DNA from 3 places in the Microbacterium sp. ZXT2-5 genome. Region 3 is predicted to be linked to each of the others. Evidence: predicted binding sites of a transcription regulator. Region 3 holds the regulator's gene; each other region holds the start of a gene.
The links. Region 3 encodes HrcA, which represses chaperone genes, less so after heat shock. Its sites were predicted from a motif close to TTNGCACTCGNNNNNNNCGAGTGCNAA; they were not measured.
Positions count from the first base shown of each region.

Region 1: the regulator HrcA is predicted to act here: its motif matches at 3,157-3,183, upstream of groES (co-chaperone GroES).
Region 2: the regulator HrcA is predicted to act here: its motif matches at 3,108-3,134, upstream of ACZBH1_RS09990 (Hsp20/alpha crystallin family protein).

Region 1 covers NZ_JBUZWD010000001.1:742,913-748,998, reverse strand. The annotation lists gene ACZBH1_RS03275 (helix-turn-helix transcriptional regulator) at 1-1,082, opposite strand, end outside; gene ACZBH1_RS03270 (Hsp70 family protein) at 1,108-2,994, opposite strand; gene groES (co-chaperone GroES) at 3,263-3,559, shown strand; gene rarD (EamA family transporter RarD) at 3,801-4,682, shown strand; gene ACZBH1_RS03255 (metal-sensitive transcriptional regulator) at 4,699-5,022, opposite strand; gene ACZBH1_RS03250 (heavy metal translocating P-type ATPase) at 5,034-6,086, opposite strand, start outside.
Region 2 covers NZ_JBUZWD010000001.1:2,286,395-2,292,480, forward strand. The annotation lists gene ACZBH1_RS09960 (transglycosylase SLT domain-containing protein) at 1-42, opposite strand, end outside; gene ACZBH1_RS09965 (dodecin family protein) at 240-446, shown strand; gene ACZBH1_RS09970 (hypothetical protein) at 477-665, opposite strand; gene ACZBH1_RS09975 (hypothetical protein) at 729-896, opposite strand; gene ACZBH1_RS09980 (VOC family protein) at 1,007-1,375, shown strand; gene ACZBH1_RS09985 (L-serine ammonia-lyase, iron-sulfur-dependent, subunit alpha) at 1,479-3,080, shown strand; gene ACZBH1_RS09990 (Hsp20/alpha crystallin family protein) at 3,189-3,647, shown strand; gene ACZBH1_RS09995 (low temperature requirement protein A) at 3,759-4,952, opposite strand; gene ACZBH1_RS10000 (thymidine kinase) at 4,980-5,564, opposite strand; gene ACZBH1_RS10005 (ABC transporter ATP-binding protein) at 5,672-6,086, shown strand, end outside.
Region 3 covers NZ_JBUZWD010000002.1:386,357-392,442, forward strand. The annotation lists gene lepA (translation elongation factor 4) at 1-430, shown strand, start outside; gene ACZBH1_RS15305 (DUF1990 domain-containing protein) at 441-1,091, shown strand; gene hemW (radical SAM family heme chaperone HemW) at 1,099-2,316, shown strand; gene hrcA (heat-inducible transcriptional repressor HrcA) at 2,456-3,496, shown strand; gene dnaJ (molecular chaperone DnaJ) at 3,548-4,660, shown strand; gene ACZBH1_RS15325 (16S rRNA (uracil(1498)-N(3))-methyltransferase) at 4,664-5,401, shown strand; gene ACZBH1_RS15330 (HIT domain-containing protein) at 5,488-5,835, shown strand; gene ACZBH1_RS15335 (PhoH family protein) at 5,906-6,086, shown strand, end outside.

The sequences.
Region 1 (6,086 bases), on a different contig from region 3:
TCGATGTCGCCGGTCGCCCACGCCACCTGGGCGCGTTTGGCGTGGAGGTCGGCGGAGGACGCTCCGGCCTCGGCGGCGGCGCGGTAGAAGTCCCCGGCGCGCACGGGGTCCACGTCGATCAGCTGATCCCCGCGCTCGATCAGCGCCGCGCCGAGACGGGCGTCGCGCACGTCGGAGAGCCAGTCGGGCCCGCTCCGCCCGGCGGGATCGACCCCGCCGGGATGAGCGGTCACGAGCTCGACGATCCGGCGGGCGGGAAGGGTCGCGCAGACGGCGGCGCGCACGATCGGCACGGGCCGCCCGTTGCGCAGGAGCAGGCCGTCGGCGTATGCCTGTGCGATGACACCGTCGGGGTCGCCCGGCAGCTCGGCTGCGGGCGGGGTGTCATCCCCGGCCGCCACGCTGATCGTCTCCACCGCGCGCCGCACCTCCGGGTTCACGACGCCCAGCCGGTGCGCGACGCTCTGCCCGAGCACGCGACCCAGCGCCAGATGGCCGGCGTCGTCGGCGCAGTCGCGATCGTCGTGCGCGGTCAGCGCCGCGGAGACGAGCCAGGAGACGCCGCCGGTCGCCTCGAGGATGTGGTCCAGGCACGGCGCTGAGATCTCGCGGCCGGTGGCGGAGAGGTGGTCGAGCACGTCCGAGCGCGTCACGTGCCCGAGGACGAGCGCGGGCCGGCCGCGCTCCAGGTGGCGCGCGATGTCCGACAGCCGGCTCGAGGTCGGCCACGGCCTGCTCGCTGCCACGAGGGAGCTGTCGGGATCGGCGGCCCGCGCGCTGAGGCCGTCGAGCTGTGCCGACGGCAGCAGATGCAGGTCGTCGACGAGGAGCACGCTCCCGGCGGGGACGCGCGTCACGTCGGTGTCGGGACCGAGCACGTGCAGCGGCACATCGCTGCCGGCGAGGTAGCGCTGCGCACCCCGGAGGATCGTCGTCTTGCCCGATCCGGCGTTGCCCGAGATGAGCATCCGGGTCGGGGTCTCGCGCTCGGTGAGCACATCGATGAGAGGCTGCGCGTGGCGCGCACCCGTGAAGTCGGCGGCGTCGAAGTACGACGCCATGACGGCGGTCGGCGTTGACATCGGATCCCCAGGCGGTCCGGCGGCGTCAGGAGACGGTCTCGGGGGCAGGGGAGGGATCCGGTGCCGGCTGCACCTCGGTGGGCGCCGGCTCCGGTGCCGGGTCGGCCGGTGGCGACGTCGGCTCCGGCTCCGGCTCGGGCTGGGGGACCGGCTCGGGCTCCGGCTCCGGCGTCGGCTCCGGCTGCGTCGTCGGCTCGGGTTCCGGCTGCGTCGCCGGCCCCGGCTCGGGCTCCGGTTGGGTCGTGGGCTCCGGTTGCGTCGTCGGTGCCGGCTGCGTCGTCCCGCCGGTCGTGGGGCCCGGATCGGGCCGCGGGGCGCTGCCGGTCGGAGCCGGGGTCGACGATCCGGCGGCCGGCCGCGTGGACGTGCCTTCCCTCGTCGTCGTCGAGGTCGTGCGGTTCGGCGTCGCCTTCGAGATCGGCGCGCCCTGCCGGATGTTCTGCTTTCCGGCGCCCGGATCTGCCGCGCCGTCCGACCCGGGGCCCGACTCGGGCGCCGTCTCGACCGCATCGGCGTCGTCCGGCTCCGCGGGATCAGCTGCGTTGTCCTCGGCGGGTGCCGGCGTCGGCTCCCAGCCCGACAGCGAGAGGAAGCCCTCGCTGCCGTTGCCGAGCGTCATCGTGCTGCCGAAGACGATCGCCGCAGCGACGAGGACCGCCGCCGCCGAGACGGCGATGGTGTGCCGGAGGCCGGGTCCCGTCTGCGCGACGACCGGAGAGACCGGCGCCGCCGGTGCTGATGCGTCGACGGCGGCTGAGAGCTCGAGCACCGCGCTCGGTGCGCCCTCGAAGACGACGAGTTCGCCGCGTGCCGTGATCTCGCCGTCTATGGCGCGGATCAGCGCGGTGTGAGCTGCTCCCAGCGCGATGGAGGCCTTCGGATCGGCGTCGATGGCCGTGGGCCGGTCCAGGCGCTCGGAGAGCCGCTGGGTGATCAGCGGGATGCGGGAGGATCCGCCGATGAGCAGCACGGCGTCGAGCTGGGCGGGGTCGATCTCGACCGCGTCGAGCGCCCGCTCGAGCGCGTCGATCGTCCGCGACACGAACGGGTCGATCATGTCCTCGAACTCGGCGCGGGTCAGCCGGACGCTCGAGCGGCCGGCCGCGACCAGCACGGGGACCACGACGTCGGAGTCGAACGACAGCGCCTCTTTGGCGTCCACGCATTCACGGCGAAGCTGCGACAGCGCGACCCGCGCATCGGCGGAGGAGTCGTCGAGCGCCTCGCTGGAGACGTCGGCGGAGCGGAGCACGTGGCGCACCACCGCGTCGTCGAAGTCGGTGCCGCCGAGGTCGCTGAGGCCCACCGGCTCGCCGATGAGCTCGAACGAGGACTCCCTCTTGCGCAGCAGCACGCCGTCGAACGTGCCGCCGCCCAGGTCGTAGACGGCGATGGTCGCTCCGGGCGCGAGTTCGCGCGAGGCCTCGTAGTGGCGTGCCGCGGCCTCGGGCTCGGTCATGTACTCCACGTCGCGGATCCCGACGTCCGCCAGCGCCGCGCTGATCAGACCGAGACGGTGCGGTCCCCAGGTGACCGGATGCGTCAGGGTGACGCCCGCCGGCGCGGTGCCCTCCCGCTCGCCGACGATGGCGATGATGTCCGCGACGGTCCGCGCGTAGAGCTCTTCGGCGCGGATCGCCCGATCGCCCACGACCAGCGGGACCTCGTCTCCGATGCTGCGCTTGAACTCGCGGATCAGCCGTTCCGGCTCCGTCACGCCTCGCCGCTCGGCGGCATCGCCGAAGAGGAGGTCGCCCGCCTCGCCGACGAAGACGACGGCCGCGACGCTGTCGCCGCGGCGCCCCAGTGCGAACGGCGCCGATGAGATGCTGCCGTCCCCGGTGATGCGCGCTGTTGCCGCGCCGACCCTGCTGGTCCCGAGATCCACAGCAAGGTAATACTGCTCAGCCATGCGAAAACATGCCCCCACGTTTCGATGTGCGAGCTCCCCCGATCCCGCGTCGAAGCTCTCTTCCCCAAGAGAGGCCCGACAGTCGCCGATGATACGCCGTCATGCGATCGCGTCTCAAGGGATGAGTGGGAAAGCGAAGCGCCCCGGCGTTCCGGTCATCCGTTGGCACTCACGTTGCGTGAGTGCCAGCCGGTTGCCTAGACTGACATCAGCACTCTCAAGGGCAGAGTGCTAACGAGTCTTAGTCTCAAGAAGGAAGAGGTAGACCGTGTCGGTTTCCATCAAGCCGCTCGAGGACCGCATCGTCATCAAGCAGGTCGAGGCCGAGCAGACCACGTCCAGCGGTCTGGTCATCCCCGACACCGCCAAGGAGAAGCCCCAGGAGGGCGAGGTCGTGGCGGTGGGCCCGGGTCGTATCGACGACAACGGCAACCGCATCCCGATCGACGTCGCCGTCGGCGACCGCGTGATCTACAGCAAGTACGGCGGGACCGAGGTCAAGTTCGGCGGCGACGAGTTCCTCGTCTTGTCGGCCCGCGACGTCCTGGCGGTCGTCGTCCGCTGAGTCCCGCGCGCTGCGCGAACCGAGAGGGTCGGATGCTTCGGCATCCGACCCTCTCGCCGTGTGTCGGGCTCATCCCCGCGCCGCCCGCGTCGGGCGGGCGTAGGCTGACCCGGTGAGTCACGAGCAGTCCCGCCTCCCCGAACGCGCCGAGGCGGACGGGCTCGACGACTCGACGGCGCTGGACCTCGGGGTCACGACCAGCACCGGCGCCGTCCGCGTCGCCGAGGCGCGGGAGCGCTCGCTGGGCGGGATCTACACGTTCTCGGCGTACCTGCTGTGGGGTTTCCTGCCGCTGTACTTCCTGCTGCTGGCTCCCACCGGGCCGTGGGAGATCGTGGCGTGGCGCATCCTGCTGTCGCTCGCGTTCTGCGCGCTGCTGCTCACGGTGACGCGCACCTGGCCGCGGCTCGTCGCCATCTTCCGGCAGCCGCGGGTCCTCGGGCTGACCGTGATCGCGGGCCTGGTCATCTACGTCAACTGGCAGGTCTTCATCTACGGCGCGCTGACCGGGCACGTCATCGAGACGAGCCTCGGCTACTTCATCAACCCGATCGCCACCGTGCTGCTCGCGGTGCTCGTGCTGCGGGAGCGCCTGCGGCCGACGCAGTGGGTCGCCATCGGCATCGCCGCGGCGGCGGTCACCGTGATCGTCGTCGGCTACGGCGCCTTCCCGTGGATCGCCCTCACCCTCGCGGCGTCGTTCGGCGTGTACGGCCTGGTCAAGAAGAAGGTCGGGCCGTCGGTGGATGCCGTCAGCGGCCTCACCCTCGAGACGCTGTGGCTGACCCCGATCGCGGTGGCGGTCCTCGTGATCGTCGGCGTGACGGAGGGGCTCACGATGGGCGCCGCCGGCTGGCCGCACGCCGTGCTGCTGAGCCTCGCGGGCATCGTCACCGCGATCCCGCTGCTGCTGTTCGCCGCGGGCGCCCGCCGGGTCTCGCTCACGACGATCGGGCTGCTGCAGTTCGTGGCGCCCATCCTGCAGTTCCTCGTGGGGTGGCTGGTGCTCGGGGAGCCGATGCCGCTGGAGCGGTGGATCGGCTTCGGGCTGGTGTGGCTCGCGCTCTCGGTGCTGACGGTCGACTCGATCCTCCACGCCCGGCGCATGCGCGCGGCCGCGTGAGGCCTCGTCGCTCAGCTCAGCGCACGAGGCGTGCGATGGCCTGCGAGGCCTCGGTGATCTTCGCGTCGGCCTCGGGGCCGCCCAGGCGAGCCGCGTCCACGACGCAGTGGCGCAGGTGGTCGTCGAGGAGCCCGACCGCGACGGCCTCGAGCGCCGAGGTCAGGGCGCTGATCTGCGTGAGGATGTCGATGCAGTACTTCTCGTCCTCCACCATCTTGTGGATGCCGCGGGCCTGACCCTCGATGCGCTTCAGGCGGTTGAGGTACTTGTCCTTGTCGGTGATGTAGCCGTGGTGGGAGTGCTCTCCGGCGGGCGAAGGCGCGAGGGTGGTGTCGGTCATGTCGGACTCCTTCAGCGGTGACGGGTGGAGAGGCTCTGGAACCGGCGCAGCCGCAGGCTGTTGCCCACGACGAAGACGCTCGAGAAGGCCATCGCCGCTCCGGCGATCATAGGGTTCAGCAGCCCGAGGGCCGCGAGGGGGATCGCGGCGACGTTGTACGCGAAGGCCCAGAACAGGTTCACCTTGATGGTGCCGAGCGTGGCCCGCGAGAGCCGGATCGCGTCGGCGGCGCTGCGCAGATCGCCGCGGACGAGCGTGATGTCGGATGCCTCGATCGCGGCATCCGTCCCCGTCCCCATCGCGAGTCCCAGGTCTGCCTGAGCGAGGGCGGCAGCGTCGTTGACGCCGTCGCCGACCATCGCGACCACGCGGCCCTCCGCCTGCAGCGCCTCGATGACGGCGACCTTGTCGTGCGGGAGCACCTCGGCGGTGACGCGCTCGATGCCGACCTCGTCGGCGATCGCGCGCGCCGCGGCGGCGTTGTCTCCGGTGAGCAGCACCGGCGTGAGCCCGAGCGCGCGCAGCTGCGCGACGGCCTCGGCGCTCGTCGGCTTCACCTGGTCGGCCACCACGAGGAGTCCTCGCACGGCGCCGTCCGCGGCGACCAGCACGGCGGTGCGCCCGAGCGCCTCGGCGGATGCCTTGGCCGCGGCGACATCGGCGGGCAGCGCGAGCGACCAGTCGGTGAGGAGCGCTTCGCGTCCGACGAGCACGGCGTGGCCGTCCACGACGCCCGAGACGCCCTTCCCCGGCACGTTCTGGAACGCCTCGACGTCGGCGAGCGGTCCGGTCTCATCGGCGGCCGCGCGGGCGATCGCCTGCGCGATCGGGTGCTCGGACGCGTGCTCGAGCGCACCCGCGAGACGGAGGAGCTGAGAGCGACCGGATGCCGCGGCATCCGTCTGCCCCGTCTGCGACGCGACCACCACGTCGACGAGGGCCATCCGGCCGGTCGTGACCGTGCCGGTCTTGTCGAGCACGACGGTGTCGACGGTGCGCGTGGACTCCAGGACCTCGGGCCCCTTGATGAGGATGCCGAGCTGCGCGCCGCGGCCGGTGCCGAC
Region 2 (6,086 bases), on a different contig from region 3:
CAGCAGGAGCAGCGATGTCGTCAGCGCCAGGACTCTCCGCATGACATCACGATAGGCGCGCGCCTACGAAGGCCCGGCGAGGCGCAACGAAGGCGGCGCGATCGTTCCCCGTCGACCTCATGATGCGGACGATCCCGGACCGCAGCCGGAAACGACGTCGCGCTGATCCTGAGGCCCCTTCCCTCGGCGCGTGCACGCGATCATCATGGACCTGTCCGCATCGAGCGATGGAGGTCGAGATGAGCGTCTACCGAGTGATCGATGTCGTCGGCACGAGTGCGTCCTCGTGGGAGGAGGCGGCCCGAGAGGCGATCACCACAGCGTCCGGGTCGCTCCACGACCTGCGCGTGGCGGAGGTCACGAAACAGGACGTCGTGGTCGGCGACGACGGCGCGCTGCTGTTCCGCACCCGGATCCAGCTCTCGTTCAAGTACGTGCCGGAGTAAGCCGGGCGTCACCATCAAGACCCCACGCGCTCACGACCGTGTTCGGTCATCGTGCGCGCTGTCGCGGTGATCCGCCACGTCCGGCTCCGCCCGCAGCAGGTCGGCGGCCTCCTCCTCGGGCCGAGGAGCGATGGTCTCGTCGAGTTCGATCTCCGGGATGTCCGGCTCGCCGGGCCCGGGCACCCGGTGTGCGGGTACGTGCTCATCGTGGACGGACATCGCAGCCCCCTTCGCGGAAGAAACCCAGCGTACGTCGACGCGCCCTGGCGGAGACGGCGCGCGCTACCTCCGCTGCTCGAAGATCCCTGCCGTGATCGGCACCGCGACCGCGCCGCAGACGATCAGCACGCCGAGCACGAACGCCGGTGCCGAGAGGATCGGCAGCGAGAACGAGATCCCCAACAGCACCATCCCGCCGATGAGCAGGATCAGATAGATGACGAACAGCATCGTCCACCTCCAGAGGTCGATTCCCTCCTGAATACTCCCCGATTCGCTCCGGCGCGAGGGGGGTTGCGTGCGGCCTGGCACGTCGCGTACGGGCGGGCCACAATGACGCCATGAGACTCGTGCAGGTCGCGCAGCACGCCGAGGATCTCGAGCGTGCTGCGGCCTTCTACTCCGCACTGCTCGAAGCGCCTGCAACCGCTGTCTTCGATCCGCCCGGGCTCCTCTTCTTCGACCTCGACGGGGTGCGGCTCCTGCTCGATCGCGCGGCCCCACCGTCTCTCCTCTACCTCCGCGTCGACGACGTCGACAGGGCACTCGAGCGGCTCGGGGGCCGCGCGGACGTGGTCTCGCCCCCGCACGTCATCTTCACGCACACCGACGACACGCTCGGGCCCGCCGGGCACGACGAGTGGCAGGCCTTCGTGAAGGACTCCGAGGGCAACACGGTGGGGCTCGTCTCGTTCCGGCCATCGGCGTGAGTCGACAGACTGCCTCGCGGAATCGCCGTGATGCGCGCATCGTGCTCCTATCGACTCGGTAACGCCCTGCAGATCGCACGGGGCGTGCTTTAGCCTGGTGGCGATGAGCGCCTACGTCTCGGCGTTCGAGCTGTTCTCCATCGGCGTAGGACCCTCGAGCTCCCACACGGTCGGCCCCATGCGGGCGGCCCACGACTTCGCCGAGCGGCTGCGCGCCTGCGGTGCGCTGCCCCGCGTGCGGCGGGTCACCTGCACGCTCTACGGCTCGCTCGGCGCGACCGGCATCGGCCACGGCACGCCGGACGCGGTGGTCGCAGGCCTGCAGGGACACGAACCCGAGACGGTGGATCCGGATGCCGTCCGTGCGGCGTGGAGCGGATGGCCCGACGGCGAGGCGCTCGCCGTCGCGGGCGTCCACGCCGTGCCGTTCCGGCGCGACGACGTCGTCTTCGCGCCGCGGACCAGGCTGCCCGCGCACGCGAACGCGATGACGCTGGAGGCGTGGGCATCCGCTGACGACGGCCCGGCACGCGCGCTGAGCGGTCCCGGCATCCGCGAGACCGGCGCGTCCGCCGCGACGGTCGAGATCGAGCCGGTGTCCGGTGCCGGCCTCATCGCCCGCGAGACGTACTACTCGGTCGGAGGCGGATTCATCCGCCGCGAGGGTGACCCGTCGACCGGCGCGGGCGCCACTGCGTCAGCGTCCGTGTACCCGATGGATTTCGACAGCGCCGAGCAGCTGCTGGCGCTGTGCGATGAGCGGGGCCTCACGATCGCCGAGGCCGCCCGCCTCAACGAGACGGCGCTTCGCAGCGAGGAGCAGGTCGCCGAGGGGCTGGACGCCATCTGGGATGCGATGGCCGCCTGCGTCCAGGCCGGTCTGCGCGCCGACGGCGTGCTGCCGGGCATGCTGGGCGTGAAGCGGCGTGCCGCTGCCATCCGCGCACAGCTCGAGACGGCGGAAGCGGACGGTCGCCGCGAACTCCCGGGGGAGTGGCTCGGTGCCTTCGCGCTCGCGGTCAACGAGGAGAACGCCGCCGGTGGCCGCGTGGTGACCGCGCCCACGAACGGCGCCGCGGGGATCGTGCCCGCCGTGGCGATGTACTGGTGGCGCTTCCTCGCCGATTCGGGGCTCGGCGCCGGCAACGCGGTCACCCCGTACGGCGAGCTCGTCGGCAGCGCCCTCCTCGGCTACCACGGGCATGCCGCCGCGCCCGAGGCGATCGCCGGGTGGGACGAGCGCGAGGTCGCCGAGGCGAACCGTCGCCGCGGCATCCGTCGGTATCTCCTCACCGCGACGGCGCTCGGCTCTCTCTTCAAGGCGAACGCGTCGATCTCGGGGGCCGAGGGCGGCTGCCAGGCCGAGGTCGGGTCGGCGTGCGCGATGGCCGCCGGTGGGCTCACCGCCGTGATGGGCGGCACCAACCGCCAGATCGAGAACGCGGCCGAGATCGCGATGGAGCACCATCTCGGCCTCACCTGCGACCCGGTCGGCGGGCTGGTGCAGATTCCGTGCATCGAGCGCAACGCGATCGCGGCGTCCACCGCCGTCACTGCGGCGCGGCTCGCGCTGCGCGGTGACGGCTCGCACTACGTCTCGCTCGATGCCGTGGTCGAGACGATGCGGCAGACGGGGATCGACATGTCGCACAAGTACAAGGAGACCAGCGAGGGCGGGCTCGCGGTCAACGTTATCGAGTGCTGACGCGTTCGTTCACGGCGAACAGCGGACCTAGCACTCGCACCCTTCGAGTGCTAATCTGTGATTAGTTGAGTCGACTCGACTCAACTCCAAGAACGAGAGGAGACAACCATGGCTACGTATGACCCGTTCCGTGATCTCGATCGTCTGGCGTCGAGTCTCTTCGACACGCGACGCGGCCCGCGCCGCATGCCGATGGACCTGTACCGCGATGGCGACCACTACGTCCTGACCGCCGATCTGCCGGGCATCGACCCGGGATCCGTCGACATCGACGTGGACGGCCAGCTCTTGACCATCCGCGCCGAGCGCACCCTCCACAGCGGCGAAGACGTCAAGTGGATCACCCGTGAGCGCGAGGCCGCGAGCTTCCTGCGGCAGCTCAACCTCGGCCAGGGGATCGACACCGACAGCATCTCCGCCAGCTACAACAACGGCGTGCTGAGCGTCACGATCCCCGTCAGCGAGAAGGCGAAGCCGCGCAAGGTCGAGGTGATGACCGAGGGGTCGTCGCCCACCATCCAGGCGCACGAGTCCACCTCGGACGCGCCGCAGCCCATCGAGCAGTGACCGGCTGAGCCGCACACGATCGACGGATGCCTCGTCCCCACGCCGGGGACGGGGCATCCCGTCTTTCCGCACGGCCCGGGAGCGAGGCCGCAGCAGCCGGTCCGGGCCCGCTCAGCCTCCGCTGCGGCGGCCGCGGCGGACGCGATCGAGCGTCTCGCCCGCGGCGACTCCGGCGAGCACGACGGAGGCGGCGACGGTGAGCCACAGCGCACCGATCCCGCCCGAGGCCAGCGCCACCGCGCCGACGACCAGCAGCGCCGCGATGCCCGCGAGCTGGGCACGCGCCCACCGCTGCTCGAGCACGCGCCGGAAGAGGACGCAGCCGATCAGGAACAGCAGCGGGCCCAGCAGCACGGCGACCGTGGACGCGAAGCCGGCTGCCCGCGGATGGGCGAGGGCCTCCTTGTCGCCCACGCTCAGCGCGACGATCCCGCCGATGATGGCGAGGTGGATCCAGGTATACGCCGTCCGCGCGAGGCGGCCGGGCTCGTCGGCCGCCTCGATCGCCTCCGAGCCCAAGCGCTCGCCGTGATCGAAGTAGATCCACCAGATGGCGGCCGCGGCGGCGAACGCCGCCGCCATGGCGATGATGGACTCGGCCGATGACTCCTTCGCCACGAAGGCGAACCCGGTGACCAGGAGCCCCTCGCCCAGGGCGATGAGGACGAACAGGGCCGTGCGCTCGGCGATATGGGGCCCGGAGAGGTCCCAGGCGCCGATGAGCACGCGGCCGCGTCCGGGAACGGGGAAGCCGAGGATGGTGCCGAGGAGCTCCACGGCGAGGGCGGCCGCCCAGAGCGGCAGCTGCCACCACAGCGGCAGCAGTGCCCCGGCGATCCACAGGCCCGCGGCCACAGCCGTCCAGACCAGCACCAGCGTGAAGTCGTGCGACACCTGGCGGTCATGGCGACGCGTCGCCCACACGATGAACGCCGTGCGGCCGATCTGCAGCACGACGTAGGCGAGGGCGAATGCCCACGCCCGCTCGCCGAACGCCTCCGCGATCGCCACGCTCATCACCAGGGCCACGAAGGCGAGGCCGATCACCACGCCGCGCACGGGCAGCGCGACGGGGTCGAGCCAGTTCGTGACCCACGTGGTCGAGACCCACGCCCACCACAGGGCGCACACCATGATCACGCCCTCGAGCAGGCCCGCCGGATTCTGGTGCTCGGCGAGATAGCTCGACAGCTGCGTCAGGGCGAACACGAAGACGAGGTCGAAGAAGAGCTCGACATAGGTGACGCGGTCGGCGCGCGGCGAGTCGGTCGGGCGCATCACATCGCGCGCCAGCCCAAAGGTCATGCCTCATCCTGGCACTGCGGCCCTCGTTCACCGGCTCCCGCGGCCGGTGAAATGCCGGCGGCAGCGGGCCTGATAGGACTCGATGCCGCCGATCTGCGCGCGGGTCGGGATCCTTGCGTCACCGGCATCCGCTGCCGAGATCCGCTGATGGAATGCGGCGTCCTCCCCGCACACGGCGCACACCGCGGTCAGCTTGATCACGTCCTCGGCGATCGCCATCAGCGACGGGAGGGGCTCGAAGGGCTCCCCGTCGAACGTGACGCACAAGCCCGACACCACGACGTCCACGCCGTCGGCGACCAGCCCGTCCACGGCGCCGACGAGCTCGGGACCGAAGAACTGCGCCTCGTCGACGGCGACGAGATCCAGGTCCCTGCCGCGCACGGCGGACACGAGCCCGGCGACGTCGGCGACCGGCCTCGACGCCACGCTGAGTCCCGAATGGGAGCTGACCTGACCCTCGCCGCGCCGATCGTCGAGCGCATGGCTGAGCACCTCGACCGACAGCCCGGCGATGCGCGCGCGGCGGACCCGCCGCAGCAGCTCCTCGGACTTGCCGGCGAACATCGGACCGGCCACCACCTGCAGCCTGGCCTGGTTGCGTGTGTGCATGGCGCCCACCCTACGGCCGTCCATCACCGGACGCGGTGCCCGGACTCCGGGCCTGCGTCTCCGGACCTCTTGACGGCGTGCCGCCGCGGGGTCACTGTTCACACGTGATGAATATGCCTGCAGCGGATGCCGTCACGGTGCGCGGGCTGCACGTGAGGCGCGGCACCACCGAGGTCTTCAGGGACCTTCATCTCGAAGTTCCGCGCGGAGAGATCACGGGCCTTCTGGGACCGTCCGGCTGCGGCAAGACCACACTGATGCGCGCGATCGTGGGCGTGCAGAAGGTCGAGGGCGGCACCGTCACCGTGCTGGGGGAGCCGGCCGGATCGGCGGCGCTGCGCCGGCGGGTGTCGTACGACACTCAGGCGGCCTCGGTCTACGGCGACCTCACCATCCGGCAGAACATGCGGTACTTCGCCCGGCTCGTCGGCGCCCACCGCTCGGACGTCGACCGCGTCATCGAGCAGGTCGGGCTCGCCGACCAGCGCGATCAGACCATCGACTCCCTCAGCGGCGGCCAGG
Region 3 (6,086 bases):
CAAGACCCAGGGCTACGCGAGCCTCGACTACGAGCCCGCCGGCTCGCAGACGGCCGACCTGGTCAAGGTCGACATCCTGCTGCAGGGCGACAAGGTCGACGCCTTCAGCTCGATCGTGCACCGCGAGAAGGCGTACGCGTACGGCACCATGATGACCGAGCGCCTGCGCAAGCTCATCCCGCGGCAGCAGTTCGAGGTGCCGATCCAGGCCGCCATCGGCGCCCGCATCATCGCGCGCGAGAACATCCGCGCCATGCGCAAGGACGTCCTGGCGAAGTGCTACGGCGGTGACATCTCGCGCAAGCGCAAGCTCCTCGAGAAGCAGAAGGAGGGCAAGAAGCGCATGAAGATGGTCGGGCGCGTGGAGGTCCCCCAGGAGGCGTTCATCGCCGCGCTCTCGGGTGACGTCGAGACCAAGGGCGCCAAGTAGGCTGGTCCTCATGCGTCGAGGGACCTTCCGTGACGACACCGTCGACTACGCCGCCGTCGGGGCGACGCAGGCGGCCGATCTGATGCACTTCCCGCCGGAGCGCAGCATCCCCGCGGAGCAGTCGTGGCGCATCGGCAGCGGCGAGGCCCGCTTCCACGCCGCGAGCGATGCGCTGCTGTCGTGGACCGCCCAGCGCGGCGCCGGACTCGAGGTGACCGACGTCCGCCCGGCTTCCGGGCCGATGTACTCGGGCGTGAGCTTCGACGCCGAGGGCAACCCGGTCGCGCCGAGCCGCACCGAGTCGGAGCAGCGCTTCGACGCCGACGGCACCCCGTACGTGGGGCCCGGCACGACGATCCGCGTCGCGGGCCGCGTCAAGGGGCTTCGGGCGGATGCCGAGCTCCGGGTGATCTTCGCCATCGAGGAGCCCCGGCGCGTCGGCTTCGCCCTGGGCACGGTCGGCGACTCGGTGGTCAGCGGCGAGGAGTCGTTCATGCTGGACTGGAACGACAAGGACGAGGTGTGGTTCACCGTTCGCGCGTTCGACGCCCCGCACGCGCTGCTGTACCGGATGCTGCCCGCGCTGACCAGGCGCCGCCGGCGTGAGCTGTTCACGCGCTATCTGCGCGCGATCTCGCCGCTGTACACCACCCCCGCGTGAGGCGCTGATGGGCTCCGCTCTTCCTCTCGGCGAGCCCGTTCCGGCGGACGGCTCGCTGCCGGCCGGCATCCGCATCGATCAGGCCACCGACTTCGGCGTGTACCTGCACGTGCCCTTCTGCCGCGTGCGGTGCGGGTACTGCGACTTCAACACCTACACGGCGTCCGAGCTGCGCGGGGCACGCCAGGACCAGTACGCCGACACGCTCCTGCGCGAGATCGGCCTCGCCCGGAGCGTCCTCGAGCGCGCCGGCGGCACCCGGCCTGCATCGACGGTCTTCTTCGGCGGAGGCACGCCCACGCTGCTGCCGCCGGGGGATCTCGCGCGCATGCTCGACGGGGTGCGCGAGGCGTTCGGGCTCCGGGACGACGCGGAGATCACCGTCGAGGCCAATCCCGACACGGTGTCGCCGGCGGTGGCGGCCGAGCTGGCGGCAGCGAGGGTCACCCGGATGTCGATCGGCATGCAGTCCGCCGTCCCCCGCGTCCTGGCAGCGCTCGACCGCACCCACGACCCCGACAACGTGCGCACCGCCGTGTCGGCCGCACGCGAGGCGGGACTCGACGTCAGCGTCGACCTCATCTACGGCGCACCGGGCGAGACGCTCGACGACTGGCGCAGCTCCCTCGCGACGGCCGTCGCGCTGGAGCCCGACCACATCTCGGCCTACGCGCTGATCATCGAGGATGGCACCAAGCTCGCCCGTCAGATCCGCCGCGGCGAGGTCGCCGCGCCCGACGACGACCTGCAGGCCGACATGTACGAGCTCGCCGACGACCTGCTGTCCGTCGCCGGCTTCGACTGGTACGAGGTGTCGAACTGGTCCCGCGGCCCCGAGCACCGCTCCCGGCACAACCTGGCGTACTGGACGGGGACCGACTGGTGGGGCTTCGGCCCCGGCGCCCACAGCCACGTCAACGGCGTGCGCTTCTGGAACGTCAAGCACCCGGCGGCCTACGCCCAGCGCCTCGCGGCCGGCGAGTCGCCCGCGGCGGGGCGGGAGATCCCGGATGCCGCCGCCCGCGGTCTGGAGAGCGTACTGCTGCGCACCCGCATCCGCGAGGGGATGCCCGTCGACGAGCTGCTGGGCGAGGGTCGGCACGCGGTGGCCGCGCTGATCGCCGACGGCCTGATCGAGGGGCGGGACGCGCTCCGGGGCCGTGTCGTGCTCACCCGACGCGGGCGGCTCCTGGCCGACGCCGTCGTCCGGGCGCTGACGCCGTGAGGCGCCCGCGCCGGGGCGTGCCGGGGCGGAGCCGCGCGGAGATCTGCGGACGCGGCGTCGCTCAGCGATCGTGACGGGCTCATCGGATAGAATTGGCACTCCAGTCATGCGAGTGCCAGATCGGGCGTGAGGAGGCGTGATGGTCAGCGAGCGCGGACTCCAGGTGCTGCGGGCGATCGTCCAGGACTACGTCGACACGCGCGAGCCGGTCGGCAGCAAGGCGATCGTCGAGCGGCACGCCTTCGGCGTCTCTGCGGCGACCATCCGCAACGACATGGCCCTGCTCGAAGACGAGGAGCTCATCGCCGCCCCGCACACGTCGTCCGGCCGCGTGCCGACCGACAAGGGGTATCGGGTGTTCGTCGACCATCTGGCGGAGCTGCGGCCGCTCTCGCCGGCGCAGCGGTCCGCGATCGCCTCGTTCCTCGACGGCCCCGGAGACCTCGACGATGTGCTCGTGCGCACGGTGCGCGCACTCACGCAGCTCACGGGCCAGGTCGCGATCGTGCAGTACCCGTCGTTCGCCCGCGCCACCGTCACGCACGTCGAGCTCGTGCAGCTCGGCGCCGGGCGCATGCTCGTCATCGTCGTCACCGACACCGGCCGGGTCTCGCAGCGGCTCGCCTTCGTGGGCGACGAGTTCGACGAGGCCGATCTCGCGCGCATCCGTGCCGAGCTCGGCACGCTGCTGGTGGGCCGGCCCGTCCGGGAGGGGCTGCAGCGCATCGCCGACCGCCTGGAGGCGCAGGCCCCGCAAGCCCCCGCCCACGAGCGCGCCACCGACGAGATCGTGCGTGCGGTCGCCGAGGAGCTCGAGGAGTTCCGCCAGGACAGGCTCGTGATGGCCGGCAGCGCCAATCTCGCGCGCAGCGAGTCGGACTTCCGCGGCAGCATCTATCCGCTCCTCGAGGCGATCGAGGAGCAGGTGACGCTGCTGCGGCTCATGGGCGAGATGGTGGCCGACGAGCAGGGGCTCGCCGCCAGCATCGGACGCGAGAACGAGCCGTTCGGCCTGGCCGAGGCATCCGTCGTCGCCAGCGATTACGATGCCACCGGCTCGCTCGCGCGTGTCGGCGTGCTCGGCCCCACCCGCATGGACTACCCCTCGAACCTCGCGGCGGTCCGTGCCGTCGCGCGCTACCTCACGCGCATGCTCGAGCAGGACGACAGCTCCCGCTGACGCGGACGCGTACCCACGATCCCGCGGCGCCGCCGCGGCAGGAAGGCGAAAGTGGCTGACCACTACGAGGTCCTCGGCGTTTCGCGCGAGGCCACCCCCGACGAGATCAAGAAGGCCTACCGCAAGCTCGCGCGCCAGCTCCACCCGGACGTGAACCCCGGCGAGGACGCGGCCGAGAGGTTCAAGCTCGTCACGCACGCCTACGACGTGCTCAGCGACCCCGAGCAGCGCGCCCGCTACGACGTGGGCGGCGCCGATTCTCCGTTCGGCGGCGCCGGCGGGTTCGGCGGGTTCAACGACATCTTCGAGACCTTCTTCGGCGCGGCCGGGGGCACGCGCGGCGGCCGGCCGCGGTCGCGGCGCGAGCGCGGGCAGGACGCCCTCGTGCGCGTCACCCTGGAGCTCGGGGACGTGGTGTTCGGCGCCCACCGCGACATCGACGTCGACACCGCCGTGCTGTGCGAGACCTGCCAGGGGTCGTGCTGCCAGCCCGGCACCAGCCCCGTGACGTGCGACATCTGCCACGGCACGGGCAACGTCCAGCGTCAGGTGCGGAGCCTGCTGGGCAACGTCGTGACGTCGCAGCCGTGCAACGTGTGCCAGGGCTACGGCACTACGATCCCGTACCCCTGCGCGACGTGCCAGGGGCAGGGGCGTGTGCGCGCGCGCCGCACCGTGTCCCTCGACATCCCCGCCGGCGTGGAGACCGGCCTGCGCCTGCAGCTGCCGGGCTCGGGCGAGGTCGGCCCCGCCGGCGGCCCGAACGGCGACCTGTACATCGAGGTGACGGTGTCGCCCCACGAGGTGTTCAGCCGTGACGGCGACGACCTGCTGGCGACCCTCGAGGTGTCGATGCCCGACGCGATCCTCGGCACGACCACGACGATCCAGTCGCTGGACGGCCCGGTCGAGCTCGAGGTGCGCCCCGGCGTGCAGGCCGGCGACATCCTGACGATCAAGGGGCGCGGCATCACCCCGCTGCGCGGCTCGCAGCGCGGCGATCTCAAGGTCGGCGTGCACGTGGTGACCCCGACGCGGCTGGACCACAAGGAGCGCGCCCTGATCGAGGAGTTCGCCAAGCGCACGAAGGCCCCCGGTCCCCGGCTCGCGGAGTTCCACCAGGGACTGTTCGCCAAGTTGCGCGACCGCTTCCGGAACGGCTGAGCCATGCCGCTGCACTTCCTCGTCGACGACGCCGCTGGGCTCTCGCCCGGGAGGACCGTGACCTTGACCGGCCCCGAGGCGCATCACGCCGCCACCGTGCGCCGTGTCCGCGTCGGCGAGGGCGTCACCGTCGGCGACGGGAGGGGTGCGTGGCTGACCGGCGAGGTCGAGGCCGTCGCGCCGCGCGAGGTCGTCGTCCGGGTCCGCGAGCGGACGGATGCCCCCGCACCGCGACCACGGGTCGTGCTCGTGCAGGCGCTGGCCAAGGGAGACCGCGACGAGCTCGCCGTGCAGGCGGCGACCGAGCTGGGCGTGGACGAGATCGTGCCGTGGCAGGCCGCCCGGAGTGTGTCGCGCTGGGACGCGGCGAAGGCGTCGAAGGGGCGGGCGCGATGGGCCACGATCGTCCGCGAGGCCGCGAAGCAGGCTCACCGCGCGTGGCTCCCGGACGTCGCGGAGCTGACGACCACCGCTCAGCTGGCACGCCGGGCGGAGGCATCCGTCGTCCTGATCCTGGAGCCGACGGCGACGGAGCCCCTGAGCGCCCTGCGGGTGGGCGAGGGGGAGGAGCGCGACATCGTCCTCGTCGTCGGCCCCGAGGGCGGCATCGCCCCCGAGGAGCTGGACGTCCTCACCGCCGCGGGCGCCCGGGCCGTGCGCCTGGGCGACACCGTCCTGCGCACCTCCACCGCGGGCCCGGCCGCCCTGGCCGTCGTCAGCGCGGCGCTGGGACGGTGGTGAAGGGTGGGCCGTGCGCCGGGCCGGCATGGCGCACCGGTCGATCGGCGCCCGAGCCGGTGGCAGGGCCCCGTCGCTAGACTTGCCGCATGAGCGAACCCTCGATCTTCACGCGCATCCACAACGGGGAGATCCCGTCCGAGATCATCGCAGAGACCGAGAACGCGTTCGCGATCCGCGACATCCACCCGCAGGCGCCCGTGCACCTGCTGGTGATCCCCAAGAGCGAGGACTACCGGAACGTCGTCGAGCTCGCCGCCGGCGACCCCGACCTGATGGCGGAACTCGTGGGCCTGGCCAACAAGCTCGCCGCCGAACACGCGGACGGCGACTTCCGGCTGGTCTTCAACACCGGCCCCAACGCGGGCCAGACCGTCTTCCACGTGCACGCCCACGTGCTCGCGGGAGGCCTCGAAGAGAAGAGCGTAGGTGCCTGACCAACCTGCTGATCACGACGCGCGCGAGCGCGCCACCACCGTCGAACGCGTCTGGGCCGATGGCGTGGCCATGGTCCAGCTGCTCGGCCCGCAGGACCGCCTGCTCCGCGTGGTCGAGCGGGAGCACCCCGATGTCGACGTGCACGTGCGCGGCAACGAGATCACCCTGACCGGCGAGGCCGGAGCGGTCGCCGCGGCGCGCTCCCTCGTCGACGAGCTGCTCACGATGACCAAGGCCGGCCACGCGCTGG